4 regions of the Selenomonas sp. FOBRC9 genome follow, and region 2 is predicted to be linked to each of the others. Evidence: riboswitches for the same ligand, from Rfam matches in the RefSeq annotation. Region 2 holds a riboswitch; each other region holds the start of a gene.

Region 1 (4,348 bases), on a different contig from region 2:
GCAGCGATTTTTAAGCCCTGCTTTTTTCGCAAGGTGGATGTCGAGCGGCGATATAAGCCCCGCGCAATACACTGTTTTTCATGTTGACAACGTAATATCACAGGAGTATAATATAACATATCTATTAAGTATGAAATAGGGTCTCTACAAAGGAAAGGGGAACCCCCTCATGAGTGACAAGAAGTACCGTTTCGAAACCCTCCAGGTCCGCGTCGGACAGGAGCAGCCCGATCCAGCGACGGACGCGCGCGCCGTCCCCATCTATCAGACGACCTCCTATGTGTTCCGCAATGCGCAGCACGCGGCGGATCGGTTTGCCCTGCGCGACCCCGGCAACATCTACGGGCGCCTCATGAACCCCACGCAGGATATCTTTGAGAAACGCATCGCGGCGCTTGAGGGCGGTGCGGCGGCGCTCGCCTTTGCCTCGGGGGCGGCGGCGGTCACGGCGACGATCCAGGGGCTCGCTCACGCGGGAGACCATATCGTCTCCCAGCAGACCATCTACGGCGGCTCGTTCAACCTCCTGAAGCACACGGTCAAGGAGTGGGGCATCGACGTCACCTTTGTCGATCCGAAAGGCGGCGCGGCGGCGTATGAGGCGGCGATCCGTCCGAATACGAAATGCGTCTACATCGAGACCGTCGGCAATCCGAACGCCGATCTCGTCGACATCGAGGCGATCGCCGAGATCGCGCACAAAAACGGCATCCCCGTCGTCATCGACAACACGTTCGCGACGCCGTACCTCCTGCGCCCCATCGAGCACGGCGCGGATATCGTTGTGCATTCGGCGACAAAGTTCATCGGCGGACACGGCGCGGCGCTCGGCGGCGTCATCGTCGACAGCGGTAAGTTCGACTGGAAGGCATCGGGGCGGTTCCCTCATATCACCGAGCCGAACGCGAGCTATCACGGTCTCAGCTTTGCCGATGCCCTCGGCGCGGTCGCCTTCATCGTCTACATCCGCGCGCTGCTCCTGCGCGACACGGGCGCAACCATCTCGCCGACCCACGCGTTCCACTTCATCCACGGGCTCGAGACGCTCTCCCTGCGCGTGGAGCGGCACACGCAGAACGCGCTGAAACTCGTCGACTTCCTCAGCAAACACCCGAAGGTCACGAAGGTCAACCACCCTGCGCTGCCCTCGCATCCGGATCATGCCCTCTACGAGCGGTACTTCCCGCACGGCGGCATCTCCATCTTTACCTTTGACATCAAGGGGGGACAAGAGGAGGCGTACCGCTTCATCGATAAACTCGAGCTGTTCTCCATCCTCGCGAACGTCGCGGATGTGAAGTCGCTCGTCATCCACCCCGCGACCACGACGCACTCGCAGATGAGCGCGGAGGAGCTCGCGGCATCCGGCATCAACGCCGGCACCGTGCGGCTCTCCGTCGGCATCGAGCACATCGACGACCTCCTCGCCGACGTCAGCGCGGCGCTCGACGCTGTGTGAGGCATTCGGTTCGCCACTGAATTATGTGAAGTAAATATTTAATCCCCCTGCATTTAATGTAGGGGGAATTTTTATACTTATGATAAATTGAGGTTGTGAATGATATTCATGATTTTTTCAATAAAATATTGTCCCATATATTGATTCTATTGTAAAATGATGATATAATGTCGCCTGAAATTCACAAAACTACACAGACGAACAGGTTCCGTAAGGATTCATAGGGAAGTCGGTGCAAATCCGACACGGTCCCGCCGCTGTATCAAGGAGCGCAGCTGCATATGGTCACTGGGCAATCCCCCGGGAAGACGCAGCCGCGCGATGATTTGGAGTCAGAAGACCTGCCTGTTCAGAAGTCACCGTTACCACCTGCGAGCGACAGGGAGGAGATTCATATACGGCTGTATTGCCGTTCCATTCATATGCTTCTGCCTCTTTTGGCAGAGGCTTTTTTTGTACCGCTCGCCGGGGATACGTTCGGAGAGGAGGAAAACGCGGAATATTAACAAGAACACATGTGCATTTTTTCACATAGTATTGATTGTTCGGGAGGAAGAAAAAACGTGAAATTTGAAAAAAGAGATCGGAGACTTGCGGTACTGGTACTTATGGCGCTGATGGGGGTTAGTGCGTGCGGAACGGCGTCGGCGGAGGAGCAGACAGGAACTACGTTCACTAAGGGACAAATTGACGGGAAACCCGCATATAAATTTTCAAGTGATTTTGCAAAATTCAACGTCTGGGATGGCGCAACAAAGAGCTACACATTTACAAAAGACAGCACGATAAATACGAAATCCATCACAGGAAATAGCGCAGATGTCAATGTCAATGCACCCGGCGTGACGCTTACGCTCAATTCAAAGGAGAACCTTGGCATTCAGAGTTATAAGGGGCGCGGCTATAAGGCGGATCCCAATTACTATAACGGACTTCATGACGTCACGATTACGGCGAAGAAAGTCATTGTCAATGTTGACCGTACCTCACATACAAATGCGGACGATTCCTACGGGATCATCTCCGGCTCTTCCGACGCGAAAACTGTGCGCGTGAACGGCGATGTGGACGTTAATATCTCGAGCAATTTTTTGAAAGCGCCGGACGGCTCCGGCGACCGTGATCCCGCTGTGACCTGCGGCATCGGCACACTGAACCATGGTCATGTTTACATTGACGGAAATGCGAAAATTCGCGTCAAGGTGCCGACACAGCAGAGTCTCGGCAGCCATGGCGAGAACTTCCTCTCCCACTACTATGTCAGCGGTATTTCCGCGATGCTCAATTATGATGGAGATACACAGGGCGGCAATATCACGGTGACGGGTGACGTTGACGTCGAATCCGACGGCAGTGGCGTCCGTGCGGGAACGCGTTCCACGGTAACGATTGGCGGCGGCGGCAGAATCAAAATCAATAAGGAGCATAATCTTCCCCATTTTGCGATCAATGCCGAGGAAGCAACTGTCAATATGAATGTAAAGCTCGACAAGGACGGCAACGTCGTCGGCGCAGGCAGCCGCAAGACGGAGATCTACGGCAACATTGGGCTCATTGACAGAGAGGGAACGGCTACTACATTCGGCAATACGCCGACGCGGATCAATGTGGGACTGACGACCGCCGACTCCATATTTACGGGCATTGTGCTGGATAATTACAAAGAGCAAGGGAAAAACGAGCCGGACAAGAAGGCAATTCGTGAAGCGACGGGGCTTAACCTGTATCTGCAAAACGGTGCGAAATGGGTGAACGAAGAGTGGGGCGCGATGATTCCCACGCGTGCGGGGTTCAGCGGCAGTAAGCTGCGCTCGCTCCATGGCGGTGTGGATGCCGACCATGCGGGCAGGATCTTCCAAAAGGATGCACGCTCCATCACGATCAACCACTATGATGGATTTACCAATGTCTGCTATGACCGCACGGCGCCGGATGCCACGACGCTTGTCGGCGGGGATTTTGTCGTTAAAAATGCCGCCGCAGGCAGCGGTGTCACCCTGCGCACCTCCGGCAACGGGCTCGACACATCGAAATATAAAGAAGCGCTCGAATCGCTCGCACATAAATTCTACTACGAAGGATATAAGAGCGGCGAGAAGAACATCACGGGCAAGGCGGAGATTGCCGAAGGCGCGATTACGCCATGGGCGCGGCGCATGTTGTCCTATGACGACGCAACGGGACAGGCGATGCTCGGCGCAGCGGTTCCGGATGAAAACCGCATCACTTACGGACCAAAAGAAACACTCATCATGAGCAGCGCAAAATCCGCGATGGCAGCGTCTGCAATGGCATTCCGTGCGGAAGCCAACGACCTCATGAAGCGCATGGGTGATCTGCGCCTATCGCCGGAGCAGACGGGGACATGGGTACGTTTTTACCGCGGCAAGACTAGCAGCGATAAGGACAATACGAACTTCCATATGAACTATCATACGGTACAGGTCGGTCATGACCGGCAGGTATCTCCGCAGTGGCGCGTCGGTCTTGCGGCAAGCTATATGAAGGGCAGCGCAGGATTTGCAAACGGCAGCGGTAAGAGCAAAGAGGGAAACCTCGGCATCTACGGCACATGGACGGGAAAAAGCGGCGACTATGTTGATCTCATCGCAAAGGTCGGCAGACTCGGCACGGAATACAGCGTTTATAATACGAGCGGAGACATCGTGCGCGGCGACTGCCATACATGGGCGGAAACGCTCTCTGCGGAGTATGGAAAACGCATCAAGTACAAGGGCGGCGGCTTTATCGAGCCGCAGGCCGAGCTGATCTACACCCATCTGAACGGTGTCGACTATAAGGCAAACCTCAACGGCGCGGCGAACGCCCTCAGTATCCGGCAGGGCGCGATGAACAGTCTCATCGGCCGCATCGGCATCGGCGTCGGGC
Region 2 (4,348 bases):
GCGTCCTCATGTGGGAGATGCCCGCGCCTGCGGCGGATCAGGTCGTCGAGCTGCGCACGGCGGGGCAGACGGAGACGCGTTCTTTTGATGTGCGCGATGCGGGCTTTACAGACGACGGCGTGACCGTCTATCAATACGCAGCGGCGATTGACGAGCTGACGCCCGGCACGTCGTACGAATACCGCGTGCGCGCCGGTGATGCTGCGACGGCGTGGATGCCGCTCGCGGCACCTGCCGAGGACGCACCGTATAAAATGATCATCTTCCCGGATTCACAGTCGAGCGACTATACGGACTGGCAGAATGTGGCGCGCGGCGCGTGGGAGCGCAACCGTGATGCGGCCGTCTACTGCAACATGGGTGACCTTGTGGACAACGGAGAGGATCGTTCGCAGTGGGCGGCGTGGTTCGAGGGATTTGACGCCGACATGCTGCACGCGCTGCCCTTCGTCCCCGTGATGGGCAATCATGAAACGTATAACCGTGATTGGAAGGTACGTCTGCCGGAGGCGTATCTGCACTATTTCGACGTGCCCGCAAACGGCAGCGCGCAGTTCGAGCGGTACTACTACTCATTTGATTTCGGCAGCGTCCATTACATCGTCCTCAATACAATGCAGCAGGAGCTTGACGACTTTATCCCCGGGCTCGTGGAGGAACAGCAGGCATGGATCCGCCGCGACATGGCAGCACACCGGAAAAAGTGGAATATCGTCATGATGCACAAAGATGTCCTGCAATACCGAATCAACGGGCGTCCCGAGCGCACGGAGGGATTCAGCGAGGACGGGAACCTATGGATGCCGCTGTTTGACGAACTGGGCATAGACATCGTATATACGGCGCACTTGCACACCTATCGCAACCGCGGACATATCTACGGATTCGTGAAGCAGCCGGACAAAAGGGGACCGCTCTACATCCTCACGGGTGTCGCGGGCAACGTCCGCTATCCGAATCTGTGGGTGGATCACGCGATGGACGATGTGACGCTCCCGCAGCCCGAGACCGACAACTACCTCACGATGGAGGTCGGCGCGGACAGCATCGAGATCGCGTGCTTCCTCCCGGACGGCACGGAGATGGATCGCGTGCGCGTGGAGAAATGAAGTATATGGCTTGACGAATTGTATGTAAAAATTTATAATTGGATTGACATTCCTTTACCGTTATGGTAGAATAAGATAAATTTATATATAACGGGAGGAATTTGCCGAATATTATTTATCGTAAAAATTGAATAAGGACATCAGGTGTTTTGTGACTTGCTGCAAAGCTTTACGGGGAAGTTTGATGTGATTTCAACGCTGTAGCGCAGCCGTGAAGGGGAGTTTATTCATCGCAGTCCTCTTACAAAGGGATGAATGGGCGACGATCCTAAGCCGGGGTACCGACTGAGGTCTGTCATTTATGTAAAGTATGCGCTTTACGTACTTCAGCATTTAGGAGAGGTTCAGCTTTCCGCCGGTATTTTATTGCCAAAAATGGGGCGGACGATCTCGGGTGTTAGGGTTTGCAGCGCAGCTTACAGTACATGAAATGAAGCAGGAAATTTAGCTGTTGCGCAGCCGGATTTCCTGCTTATTTATTATAAAGTATTTTATTATCGTTAAATATGAATGCAACCTGAAAACTCTTATTGACAAAAAAAAAACAATAATGCTAATATAAACATAAAAATTGCATATGATAGGGAATAGGTGTCGCAAGACTTCAAAAGGAATCCGGTCAAAGCCGGAGCGGTCCCGCCACTGTAAGAGGAGTCCGTCAAAATATGCCACTGGAGAGATCCGGGAAGGTTTGACGCGGCGATGAATCTAAGCCAGGAGACTTGCCTGTTTCAACATCACCGTTGATTTTTGAATTGTATCAAGAATCAGTACCTGCGAGCGATGGGGAGGGGATTACGTCCAAGACGAAATACAGACGTATCTCTGGCAGGAATATATTCTGCCGGATTTCTGATTTCTATAGATGTTCATCCGCCTGACTGCGCTCGTTGGTACAGGCGGATTTTTTCATGGAGTGAAGGAAAGCATGGCACGGGGATTGTCCACATTTTTTGAAGATACGCCGGCATACGGTTGGTCGGCAAAGAAGAACGGAGGCTCTTTTATGTCAAAGCAAGTAAGCAAAAGGATGGTCTCGGGTGTTCTCTGGATGCTGCTTGCCGCTGCGGCAGGGCATCCCGCATTCGCAGCAGACTCGGGGCAAACGGAGGATGCACAGGGAATATATACAACGCAGGATGTTACGGTTCAGGCAAAACGCCCCGTATGGGAGGAGACTCTCTCCCCCGGCACTGTGACCGTCATCCGCCCCGAGGAGTTCAAAGGGGAGCAAAAGACGCTGCCCGACTTCCTGAAGATGGTGCCGGGCGTACATGTGCGCGAGGTGCAGGGGAAGGGACAGTATACAACCGTGACCGTGCGCGGCTCGACGGCGGCTCAGGTCGGCGTATTCGTGGACGGCGTACTGACGAACCTCGGCGGCGATGCGGCAGTTGACATCTCGACCATCCCCGTCAGCAACGTCGAGCGCATCGAGGTCTATCGCGGCTACATCCCCGCACGCTTTGCAGGCACATTCATCGGCGGCGTCATCAACGTCGTGACGAAGAAGCCGACGGGCGCACACGGTTCTGCCGAGATCGGACCAAGCTCATTCGGCGGCAAAAAGGCGTCCGTCGAGGTCACAGCCCCTGTCGGCGACGGCAGCCTCCTCTTTGGATTGAACCATGAATCGCGTGAAGGCGACTTCCCCTACCACAGCTACGCAGCAGATCAGTTCTACACGAATACCGGACTTGGCAGACAGATTGTGGAAACACGGGCAGAACTAAAGCAGTTCTTGGGGATGACAGCGGCAGAGCGTGCCGCCTATGATGCCGCCAATGGCGCGGGCGCATGGCAGGATAATGTAGATTCCTGCATCCAGTGGCTCGAAGACAACGGCGGTCGCTTGGTGACCGCTGCCGATGACCCAGAGCGCCGCCGCAAGTACAACGACTACAGCAACTCCGACCTCCTCATCAAATGGCAGGATGACAACTGGATGGTCAAGGGCACCTATAAAACCGTCAATCGCCATCTGCCCGACAGCCTTTGGGTCGACTACCGAAGCTATTTCGATATGATTACGCCGGGGCTCCTCGTTGATAAATACGATCTCTATAAATACGACAAACGGCATCAGACAATCAGTGCAAAGGAGCTGCTCGTGCAGCGTCGATATATGGGAAAACGCTTTGAATGGGGCTGGATGGTCGACTATCTCACCCAGAGCAAGGACTACCGTGCCGAGAATATTCACGACGGTCTGCGTTTTATGATCAAGGTTCCCATGCGGGAGTGGAGCCGTTACCGTTCGAAGAAATACAACGTACAGGTGGACGGAACCTACGAGCTCAGCAAGAACAACATGCTCGACTTTCAAATGAACTACTCTCACGAGCGCATGAATATCGATGGTGACGGACTCAACGAGGTCATCGACGACGTGCAGGCGGGCATCGGGAACCTCTGGGCACAGATGCGCAATCAGTTCGATCAGAACATCTTCAACGTCCAGCTGCAGGATACAATCACGCTCGACAAGAAGAGGACATGGCAGCTGACGCCCGCCATCCGCTACAATCGCTCGGAAATTGTGGGCTACAGTCAGTTCGGCCGTTTCAATCCTGCAAAAACGTATCATTGGGTTCATCCGAAGGACAATCAGGTGGATTCCAAGGTGACCTGGCAGCTCGCATTGAAAAAGGAGTTTAGCGATCATTTCACGATGCGCATGACGGGCGGCACCTACTTCCGACTGCTCAACATGTACGAGATCGCGGGCGACGGCGCGGGCATCATGCCGGCTCCAATAGACTATAAGGGAAGCGGTGCGAAATTCCCACAGCCGGAGTACGGCAAGCAGTTTGACTGCAGTGCGATTTGGGACGGAAAGTTCCTCGGCGCGGACAATCGGACGACGCTCACGTACTTCTGGCGCGACACGCAGCGCATGCTTTACCTCTATCGTGCCGGCCTGAACTACAGCTCGTACTTCAATGATATGCGCGGCAAGGCGCATGGCTTTGAGCTGCAGACGAATTTCCACTGGAAGAAATTCGATCTCGATATCGAAGGCACGCATCTCAATATAGAGGCGCAGCGCAGAGACTCCTCGCCTGGCGTACACTACGATTGGTTCGAGGTGCGCCCGACGTATCAGCCGGAGTGGGAAGGCAATATCCGGCTAACTTATCGCCCGACGGAGAAGTGGCTCTTCTTCGGCGAGGCGCATTATGTTTCGCAATACTACACGCACTATGCCATTCCGCAGACCAGGAATCCCGTGGAAAAAG
Region 3 (4,348 bases), on a different contig from region 2:
CATCAAGGCGGACGGACTTGCGGCGGGCAAGGGCGTCGTTGTCGCCATGACCGAGCAGGAAGCGCTCGATGCGATCGATCGCATCATGGAGGACGGTTCGTTTGGTGCGGCGGGAAGCAGCGTCGTCATCGAGGAGTTCATGGAGGGGGAGGAAGCGTCTCTGCTCGCCTTCACCGATGGAAAGGTGATCCGTCCCATGATCAGCGCGCAGGATCATAAGCGTGCCTTTGACGGCGACAAAGGTCCCAATACGGGCGGTATGGGGACATATGCACCCGCGCCTGTGATGACGCCCGAGATGACGGCACGCGCGGTTGAGGAAATTCTCAAACCGACGATCGCGGCGATGGCAAAGGAAGGTTGCCCCTATCGCGGCTGCCTTTATGCGGGGCTCATGATTACGTCCGAAGGGCCGAAGGTCGTGGAGTTCAACGCACGGTTCGGCGACCCCGAGACGCAGGTCGTGCTGCCGCTCCTCGACGGGAACCTCGCCGAGATCATGTGCGCCTGCTGCGAGGGGCGGCTCGCCGACGTGCCGATCGCGTGGAAGGACGGTGCGGCGGTCTGCGTTGTGCTCGCCGCGGGCGGTTACCCCGGGCAGTATGAAAAGGGACATGAGATTCACGGCATCGCGGACGCCGAGGATGCGGGCGCATTGGTATTCCACGCCGGGACTGCCGAGCGGAAGGGAAAAATTGTCACGAACGGCGGACGCGTGCTCGGCGTCGTCGGCAGGGGGGCGGACATTTCCTCCGCCGTACGCGCGGCGTACGCGGCGACAGAAAAAATTTCCTTTGAGGGCATGTACTATCGGAAAGACATCGCGCATCGCGCGCTGCATCGGTAAATTATATACGAAAAAGACTGCGGCATATACGCTGAAACGTATGATGCCGCAGTCTTTTTTCGGTTCAGTCATATCATCCTCCTTTTTACAAATAAAATAATCATATGAGCATAAATATATATTGACAGTAAATATCAGTTATGATAATCTAATCTGCGTTACTGTGAGGTTTTCTCGGGGGGATAACATGGTCACGTCGTATGACAAGATCTATCTGCGTGTGGGGATTCCTGCGGCGCTTGAGGGAGTCTTTATGATCCTCCTGAGCAACGCGGATATCATCATGGTCGGTTCGCTTGGCACGGCTGCGATTGCGGCGGTCAGTATTTTTACTCAGCCTCGTATGGTGCTCCTCACCGTGGCACGTTCCGTTGCCGCCGCCGTCACTCTGCTCATTGCGGAGCGGTTTGGCAGACAACAGAGCGACAGCTACGGCGATGTGATGAAAAAGACCTTGTCACTCGTCGTTGTCGTTCTCGGCATCGCGCATATTGTCTTTTTTATCTATATCGAGGACATCCTCCTATGGATGGGCGCACAGGAAAACTATATCGCTGACGCAGTGCTTTATGCATCGTGGACGCTGCCCGCTGTCTTTATCACATCGCTCTCGGCGACGATGCAGGCGGTTATGCTTGGGCGCGGCGAGTCTATGACCGTGCTCTCCATCAATCTGCAGGGGAACGTGCTGAACGTCATCCTCAACGCGTTTCTCATCTATGGCATCGGGCCTTTTCCCGCCCTCGGGGTGCTCGGCGCCGCCATCGGTACGATTGGCAGCTCTATTTGGTCGTTTCTCCTCAGCGTGCGCGTTCTCTTCCGCTGGGGCATCTTTGGACAGGGGAGCTATCTGCCGACGCGTGATTATTTCCGTGAGTTCCTCGGCGTATTTGGCGGCATCTTCAGCGAGCAGGGATTTGAGCGCATCGGTATGGTCGTCTATACGCGCATGGTCGCCGAGCTTGGGACGATTCCATATGCCGTGCACGCCATCGCGATGAATTTCTGCGACTTTTACTACAGCTTCGGCGGGGGGCTTGGCAAAGCGAGCACAGTACTCGCAGGACATAACCGCGACGATGAAAAGCGGGATGCATGGCGGCGTTTCGTATGGATCGGCATTACATGGGGCTTTTTCTTCTCGACGGTCGCGTTCCTGCTGACCTTCGTGTTCCGCGAGGAGATCTTCAGTATCTATTCGAGCGATCCGGAGTTGCTTGCACTTGGCAGCATAATTCTCATCTATGTCGCGGCGGTCAGTTTCCCGGAGGCGCATCAGATGATCTGCGCGGGCATCCTGCGCGCGAGCGGAAAGACCACGCAGGTCGCAGCGTATTCCTTTGTCAGCATCACGTTCCTGCGCCCCATCATCACCTATGTGTTCCTGCACGAAATGAATATGGGACTTGCAGGGGCGTGGCTCTCCCTCGCACTTGATCAGACGATACGCGCGCTCTGCGCTACATTCCTCCTGCGCGGTGTATACCGAGCGAAATATGCGCCGAATGTCCTTGTTGCTTCGATAAACAATAATAACTTATGATTATTCTGGACGAATCTCTTGACAAGTCTGTCGTATGTAGATATACTACGCCTATAATCCTATAAAACTGCATAAAACGTTGCAAGTGTCGGAGAGATGTTTTCGTATCAGGGGGATATGAAAATATATGCAGGTCTCCGAGCGATGAGAGGAAAACGGGTGCAATGCCCGTGCTGTCCCGCAGCCGTATGTAGGGAATGTTCTTCCACAGGCGCAGAGCCTGTGCCTGTAAAGTCACTGGTGACAACCGGGAAGGCGGAAGAACGTGAGGATCTACAAGCCGGAAAGCCTGCTTGCAATAGGATTCATTGATGGACTCACGAGAGATGGGGAGATGGATGCACGGTTTGTGGTACCCGTATGGGTATTTATGACCTTGTTTTTGTGCGTTCGACCGCCTGTCTTTTCAGAGACAGGCGGTTTTTATGTGAAGAAGGCAAAGGGAAAAAGGAGATGGAGACTTGACTGCCAAATTTTTGCTGACGCGTTTGGGGCAGATGCTTCTAACGTTGCTCGGCGTGACGTTCCTGACGTTCAGCCTGACATTTCTCGCGCCGGGCGACCCGGTGGACGCGATTCTCGAGACAGGCGATACGATCGTCTCGCAGGAGACGATCGAGCAGACGCGCCATGAGCTGGGGCTGGATCTGCCGTTCCATGAGCAGTATATCCGTTGGCTGAACGGCGTGCTGCACGGGGATATGGGGAAGAGCTATTCGGCGAAGATCCCCGTTGTGGATAAACTCGCTCAGGCGCTGCCCGGCACGCTCGTACTCGCGGGTACTGCGCTTGTGATGATGCTCGTCATCTCCGTGCCGTGCGGGATTCTTGCCGCCGTGTATCGGAACCGCTGGCCGGACTATCTGATTCGAGGAATTACGTTTCTGGGCGTTTCGATGCCAAGTTTTTGGGTCGGACTTATTCTTCTCTTTGTCTTTGGTCTGAAACTGGGGCTGTTCCCGATTGCGGGCGGCGAAGTGACGCCGGATCGGATGGTCTTGCCTGCGCTCACGATCGCGATTCTCCTGTCGTCGAAGTATACGCGTCAAGTGCGTACGGCGATTCTTGAGGAGCTGGGACAGGACTACGTCGTTGGCGCACGTGCACGCGGGCTCTCGACGCAGCGCATCCTGTGGCGCCATGTGCTCCCAAATGCGTGCCTGCCGCTCATCACGCTGCTCGGTCTTGCGGTCGGCTGGCTGCTCGGCGGCGTGGCAGTCATCGAGATCGTCTTCTCGTGGCCGGGCATGGGGCGTCTTGCCGTACGTGCGATCGAGATGCGCGACTATCCGCTGCTCGAAGGCTTCGTGTTGTGGATCGCCGTCCTCTACATGCTGGTCAACTTTATTGTGGATATTTCCTACGCCTATCTTGACCCGCGCTTGAAGAAGGGGGCGAAAGCATGAGCAAGGATGCCAAAATTCTGCGCAGATACTCGATTATGGCGGGCATCATCTTTTTGGTCGCGCTCCTCGTTCCGTTCATTTTGACGGAGGATCCGTATGCGTCCGTGATGCAAAATGCATTCCTGCCGCCGTCCGCCGAGCATTGGTTCGGCACGGATAAACTCGGGCGTGATCTCTTCACTCGTGTCATCTACGGTGCCCGTATCTCCATCTTTATGGCGCTCACGGTCGTCATCCTCATCGCGGGTGTCGGCTCGCTGATCGGTGTCGTCTCCGGCTACGTCGGGGGCAAGGTGGATACGGTCATCATGCGACTGGCCGACATGTTCCTTGCGTTCCCGGGCATCGTGCTTGCGATCGCGATTGCCGGTATGATGGGCGGGAGCATCGTCAACGCGATTCTCGCGCTCGTTGCGGTCGGATGGACGAAATACGCGCGTCTCGCGCGCTCCGTCGCGCTGAAGATTCGCCAGCAGGACTATATCTCGGCCGCGATCACGAGCGGCACGCGGCCGCGCGATATGCTCATTCGCCATGTCGTGCCGAATATCA
Region 4 (4,348 bases), on a different contig from region 2:
GCTCGGTTTTGCGGATGATTTTGACGCGGTGCAGCTCGCGGACATCGCGCATTGGGGGCGCGTCGCGGACGGTCACACGGTCGGCACAGCAGAGCAGCTCTTCCCGCGGATCGAAATCATATGAGCGCCGCATTCATCGACACGCATGCGCATCTCTATGATGGGAAGTTCGCGGACGATCTGTCGGAGACAATCGTCCGCGCGGCGGCGGCGGGCGTGACGCGCATCGTCAGCATGGGGGACTCCATGGAAGCGTCCGCGCAGGTCGTGGCGGATGCCGAGACACATCCCGCACTCTACGCCGCTGTCGGCATTCACCCCGAGAACGCCGCTCCGCTGACGGATGAGATGCGCGACCGTCTCCTCGCGTGGGCGCGGCATCCGAAGGTCGTCGCCATCGGCGAGATTGGTCTCGATTACTATTGGGAAAAGGATGCCGACCGTCGCCTTACCCAGCGCGAACTCTTCGCCGCGCAGCTGCATCTCGCGCGTGAGGCACAGCTCCCCGTCTGCATCCATGACCGAGAGGCACACGGCGATACGCTGCGCATTTTACAGGAGGAAGGGCAGGGACTGACGGGCGTCCTGCACTGTTACTCCGGCAGTCTCGAGATGGCGCGGGAACTCTGGAAGATGGGCTTTTACATCGGCATTGACGGCCCGCTCACCTATAAGAACGCGGCAAAGCTGCCCGACATCGTGCGCGAAGCACCGCGCGACCGCCTCCTCATCGAGACGGACAGCCCTTACCTCGCACCCGTTCCACTGCGCGGCAAGCGCAACGAGCCCGCCTACGTCGTTCATGTGGCGGCAAAGATCGCAGAAGTGCGCGGCGAGAGTATCGAGGAGGTCGCGCGTTACACGACGGAAAACGCCCTGCGGCTTTATCCGAAACTGAACAACTAAATATTGTTTTGTCTGATTTATAAGTCCTGCGTCGCTGCAAAAACGGTGGTGCGGGGCTTTTGTATTGGGAAGAAAATCCTAGGTTGTGGAGAGCAAGAACAGAAAAACGCTATCAATTCGTATCCACGTCCCATTCTTCATGAAAAATTCAGCTTAAAGTGGGAAAATGCTTTCAAACAAAGGGGGCATTCTATGCGTTTGAAATCAGTAGGGAATTTCATTCAAACTAAGAAAAACACGATGCTCTGTGCCATGCTCGGCGGCATGATGCTGCTCTCGAGTGGATTCACGATGAACGGCTTTCCGAAGAACATGCACCGCGTCAGCGTGCATGTTGACGGGCAGACCCTCACCGATATGACGGTACAGACGAAACCCAAGGATATTTTTGCCAAACTCGGCGTAAAACTCGGTGAGAAGGACACCTACGAGGTGTTTCGAAGCGAGGACCGGCGCCGCACCGAAATCGAAGTGCGCCGTGCGGTGCCTGTGACAATTTCGTTTTGGGGTGATACGCAGGAGGTCATGACGAGCAGCCGCACGGTCGGCGACGTCATGGCGGAGTACGGCTATAATATGAACGAGATCGACGCGGCACCGGGTGTGGATGCCCCTGTCACGGAACATCTTGCGATTATGCTGACGGAAAAGCCGGAGGCAGCCGAAGCCCGCCGCGCACGTGAACGCGAGGCAGAGCGTGTCAGCCGCGGCATCCCGCGCTACCGTGCGGCATATACCATGCATGCCTCGGCATACCTGCCGAGCGACGGCGGCGGCAGCGGCATCACGGCCAGCGGCATCCCGGCGCGGCGCGGTGTCGTCGCGGTCGATCCGAACGTGATCCCGCTCGGATCGCGCCTCTACATCCCGGGCTACGGCGAGGCGATCGCCGCGGATACGGGCGGCGCCATCGTCGGACAAAAAATTGATCTCTGCATGGAGAGCTACGACGAAGCAATCCAATTTGGACGGCGCAACGTCGAGGTCTACGTACTCGAATAATAAAATTTTCGCGCGACACAAAAATCGCGCGATTTTTTATTGACAAGAGCGTTCATCAGTGCTACTATACTATCGTACGATAAAAACTTCATATGGATTGGATCAGGTGTAGGGAGATGCGTCGCATATATGCGGACATCAACCGAACTTAATAGGGAATCCGGTATAAGCCGGAGCGGTCACGCCACTGTAACAGCGAGTGAACCTGCAAGGTAGATGGGACACATCTACAGTCACTGGGGATAACATCCTTGGGAAGGCGCAGGCGAGCGATGAACTGAAGCCAGGAGAACTGCCTGATTGACAATCACCGTTTGACCTACGAGTGATGGGGATGGGGATTACGAATCGTTCGCTTCAAAACGAAAATCCGGCGCAGCCAAGAGATCGGATTAGATGAGAACTGAGTGACGATATCGGAAGCCCGTCCTGCACAACGTGTGGGGCGGGCTTTTCGCTTGCCATACGGTGCGTGAGCATGTCCCGAGGAGATCGGTGTGCATGGGAAGATGAGCTTCCGTGCATAGCGATTTCCCCGGGATGAAGGGGCGGTATACACCCCTTGGGGAAACATTGCTCATCTTTTCAGTTCTCATTTATCTCCGTTATGGAGGTCACTCCGAGGGTGGAAGCTCGGGGTGTTTTTTTTATAAAAAAACTGCCTCACCGCAGTTTTTTAAGAGAAGTTTGAGTTCATCAGCTTCCCTTATCATACAAAGGAGGACGTACTATGCCGGAAGAAAAAGAGCGCTCAAGCGACGAAGAACTTCAGCAGCTTCTGAAGAAATCGGCTGAGGTCGAGGATTTCCCCGACGTTCCGCTCGATGAATTCACTCCGCCGACCGACGAGGAGTGGAAAGCTGCGTGCGAAGCTCTGCTCAAGGGAGCTCCGTTCGAAAAGGTGATGTTCACGAAAACCTACGAGGGCATCACATTCGAGCCTATGTACACGAAGAAGCACACGGAGGAAATCCTGCCCAAGAGCGTTATGCCGGGGATGGGCGACTTCCTGCGCGGTGTGGATGCGGCGGGCTACATCGGAAAGCCCTGGGGCATTGCCCAGGCGTGCGACGAGACCCTGCCCAAGGAGAACAACGAGCTGCTCCGCCATGAGAATGACAAGGGCTCGACCATCTACCACATCGTCCTCGACAGTGCGTCACGCAAAGGCGTCGACGCGCGCGAGGCGGAACATGTCGGTGACCTCGGCACGAGTGTGACGACAGTCGACGATATGCACACGCTGCTCGAGGGACTCGATCTCGGCAAATTCCCGCTCTATGTCTACGCGGGCGCAGCGGCTCTGCCGATTCTCTCGCTCGTCGCGGCGGCACGCCGTGCGGCAGGGGAGGATATGTCGGGCGTGCGCGGCGTCATCGGCGCCGACCCCATCGGCGAGCTCGCCGCACGCGGCAAGATCGGCGCGTCGCTCAGCGCACAGTATGATGCAATGGCGGCGGCGGCAAAATGGGCGGTGAAGAACGCGCCGCATGTCAAAACCGTATTTGTACGCAGCGATGTTTACAGCAACGGCGGTGCGAACGACGTGCAGGAGATTGCCTCCTCGCTCGCAACGGCGACGGCGTATCTGCGTGCGCTCTGTGAGCGCGGGCTCACGGTTGACGACGCGGCGTCGCAGATCATGTTCGGGTTCTCCATGGGCGCGAACTTCTTCCTCCAGATTGCGAAACTGCGCGCGGTGCGTCCGATTTGGGCGCAGATCGTCAAGGCGTTCGGCGGGAACGCGGAATCGCAGAAGATGCGCATTCACGCGCGCCCCGCGCTCTTCTTCAAGACCGTTTACGACCCGTACGTCAACATGCTCCGCAATACGACGGAGATCTTTTCGGGCGTTGTCGGCGGCATCGATTCCTTCGAGAGCGCACCGTTTGACGAACCGATCCGTAAGGGCGACGAATTCTCCCGGCGCATTGCGCGCAACATCCAGATCATGCTCCAAGAGGAGTTCGGGATGCTCCAGCCGATCGATCCCGCAGGCGGATCGTGGGCGGTCGAGTCGCTGACGCGGCAGATGAAAGAACGCATCTGGGCGGAGTTCCAGACCATCGAGGGCAAAGGCGGGATCGTCGAGGCCTTAAAGAGCGGCTATGTGCAGGAAGAGATCGCGAAGATCCTTGCCGACCGCTTCAAGAAGGCGGATGTGCGCAAGGATCGCATCGTCGGCAACAACATGTATCCGAACATGACGGAGACCCTGCTCGACCGCCGCGAAGAGGATACGGTGGCGCTGAAACAGCAGCGTGCCGCCGATATCGACGCATATCTCGCCGACATTGATGTGAAGCACTGCAAAGACGCGCTGACAGCGCTCAGGAGCGCGCCTACCGTCGAGAACGGCGTCGAGGCGGCATTTGCCGGCGCGACCATCGCGGAACTCATGGCTGCGGTCATCGAGGGCAAACCGGCGTCCGAAGAGGTC

Evidence for each region. A riboswitch is a leader RNA that binds a small molecule or an ion and turns the genes downstream of it on or off. The one in region 2 is predicted to bind cobalamin.
Region 1: linked by a shared signal. The riboswitch ahead of HMPREF1147_RS03830 (autotransporter outer membrane beta-barrel domain-containing protein) and the one ahead of HMPREF1147_RS09270 (TonB-dependent siderophore receptor) in region 2 are both predicted to bind cobalamin.
Region 3: linked by a shared signal. The riboswitch ahead of nikB (nickel ABC transporter permease) and the one ahead of HMPREF1147_RS09270 (TonB-dependent siderophore receptor) in region 2 are both predicted to bind cobalamin.
Region 4: linked by a shared signal. The riboswitch ahead of HMPREF1147_RS08265 (methylmalonyl-CoA mutase family protein) and the one ahead of HMPREF1147_RS09270 (TonB-dependent siderophore receptor) in region 2 are both predicted to bind cobalamin.

Annotation. Positions count from the first base shown of each region.
Region 1 is NZ_ALJR01000015.1:150-4,497, reverse strand. Features, by position in the region: gene HMPREF1147_RS03835 (O-acetylhomoserine aminocarboxypropyltransferase/cysteine synthase family protein) at 170-1,459, shown strand; cobalamin riboswitch at 1,646-1,823, shown strand; partial or broken gene HMPREF1147_RS03830 (autotransporter outer membrane beta-barrel domain-containing protein) at 2,023-4,348, shown strand, end outside.
Region 2 is NZ_ALJR01000039.1:87,617-91,964, reverse strand. Features, by position in the region: gene HMPREF1147_RS09275 (metallophosphoesterase) at 1-1,109, shown strand, start outside; cobalamin riboswitch at 1,682-1,854, shown strand; gene HMPREF1147_RS09270 (TonB-dependent siderophore receptor) at 2,116-4,348, shown strand, end outside.
Region 3 is NZ_ALJR01000005.1:58,432-62,779, forward strand. Features, by position in the region: gene purD (phosphoribosylamine--glycine ligase) at 1-847, shown strand, start outside; gene HMPREF1147_RS02040 (MATE family efflux transporter) at 1,035-2,390, shown strand; cobalamin riboswitch at 2,505-2,702, shown strand; gene nikB (nickel ABC transporter permease) at 2,852-3,796, shown strand; gene nikC (nickel transporter permease) at 3,793-4,348, shown strand, end outside.
Region 4 is NZ_ALJR01000032.1:5,713-10,060, forward strand. Features, by position in the region: gene metG (methionine--tRNA ligase) at 1-124, shown strand, start outside; gene HMPREF1147_RS08255 (TatD family hydrolase) at 121-906, shown strand; gene HMPREF1147_RS08260 (G5 and 3D domain-containing protein) at 1,099-1,908, shown strand; cobalamin riboswitch at 1,996-2,223, shown strand; gene HMPREF1147_RS08265 (methylmalonyl-CoA mutase family protein) at 2,639-4,348, shown strand, end outside.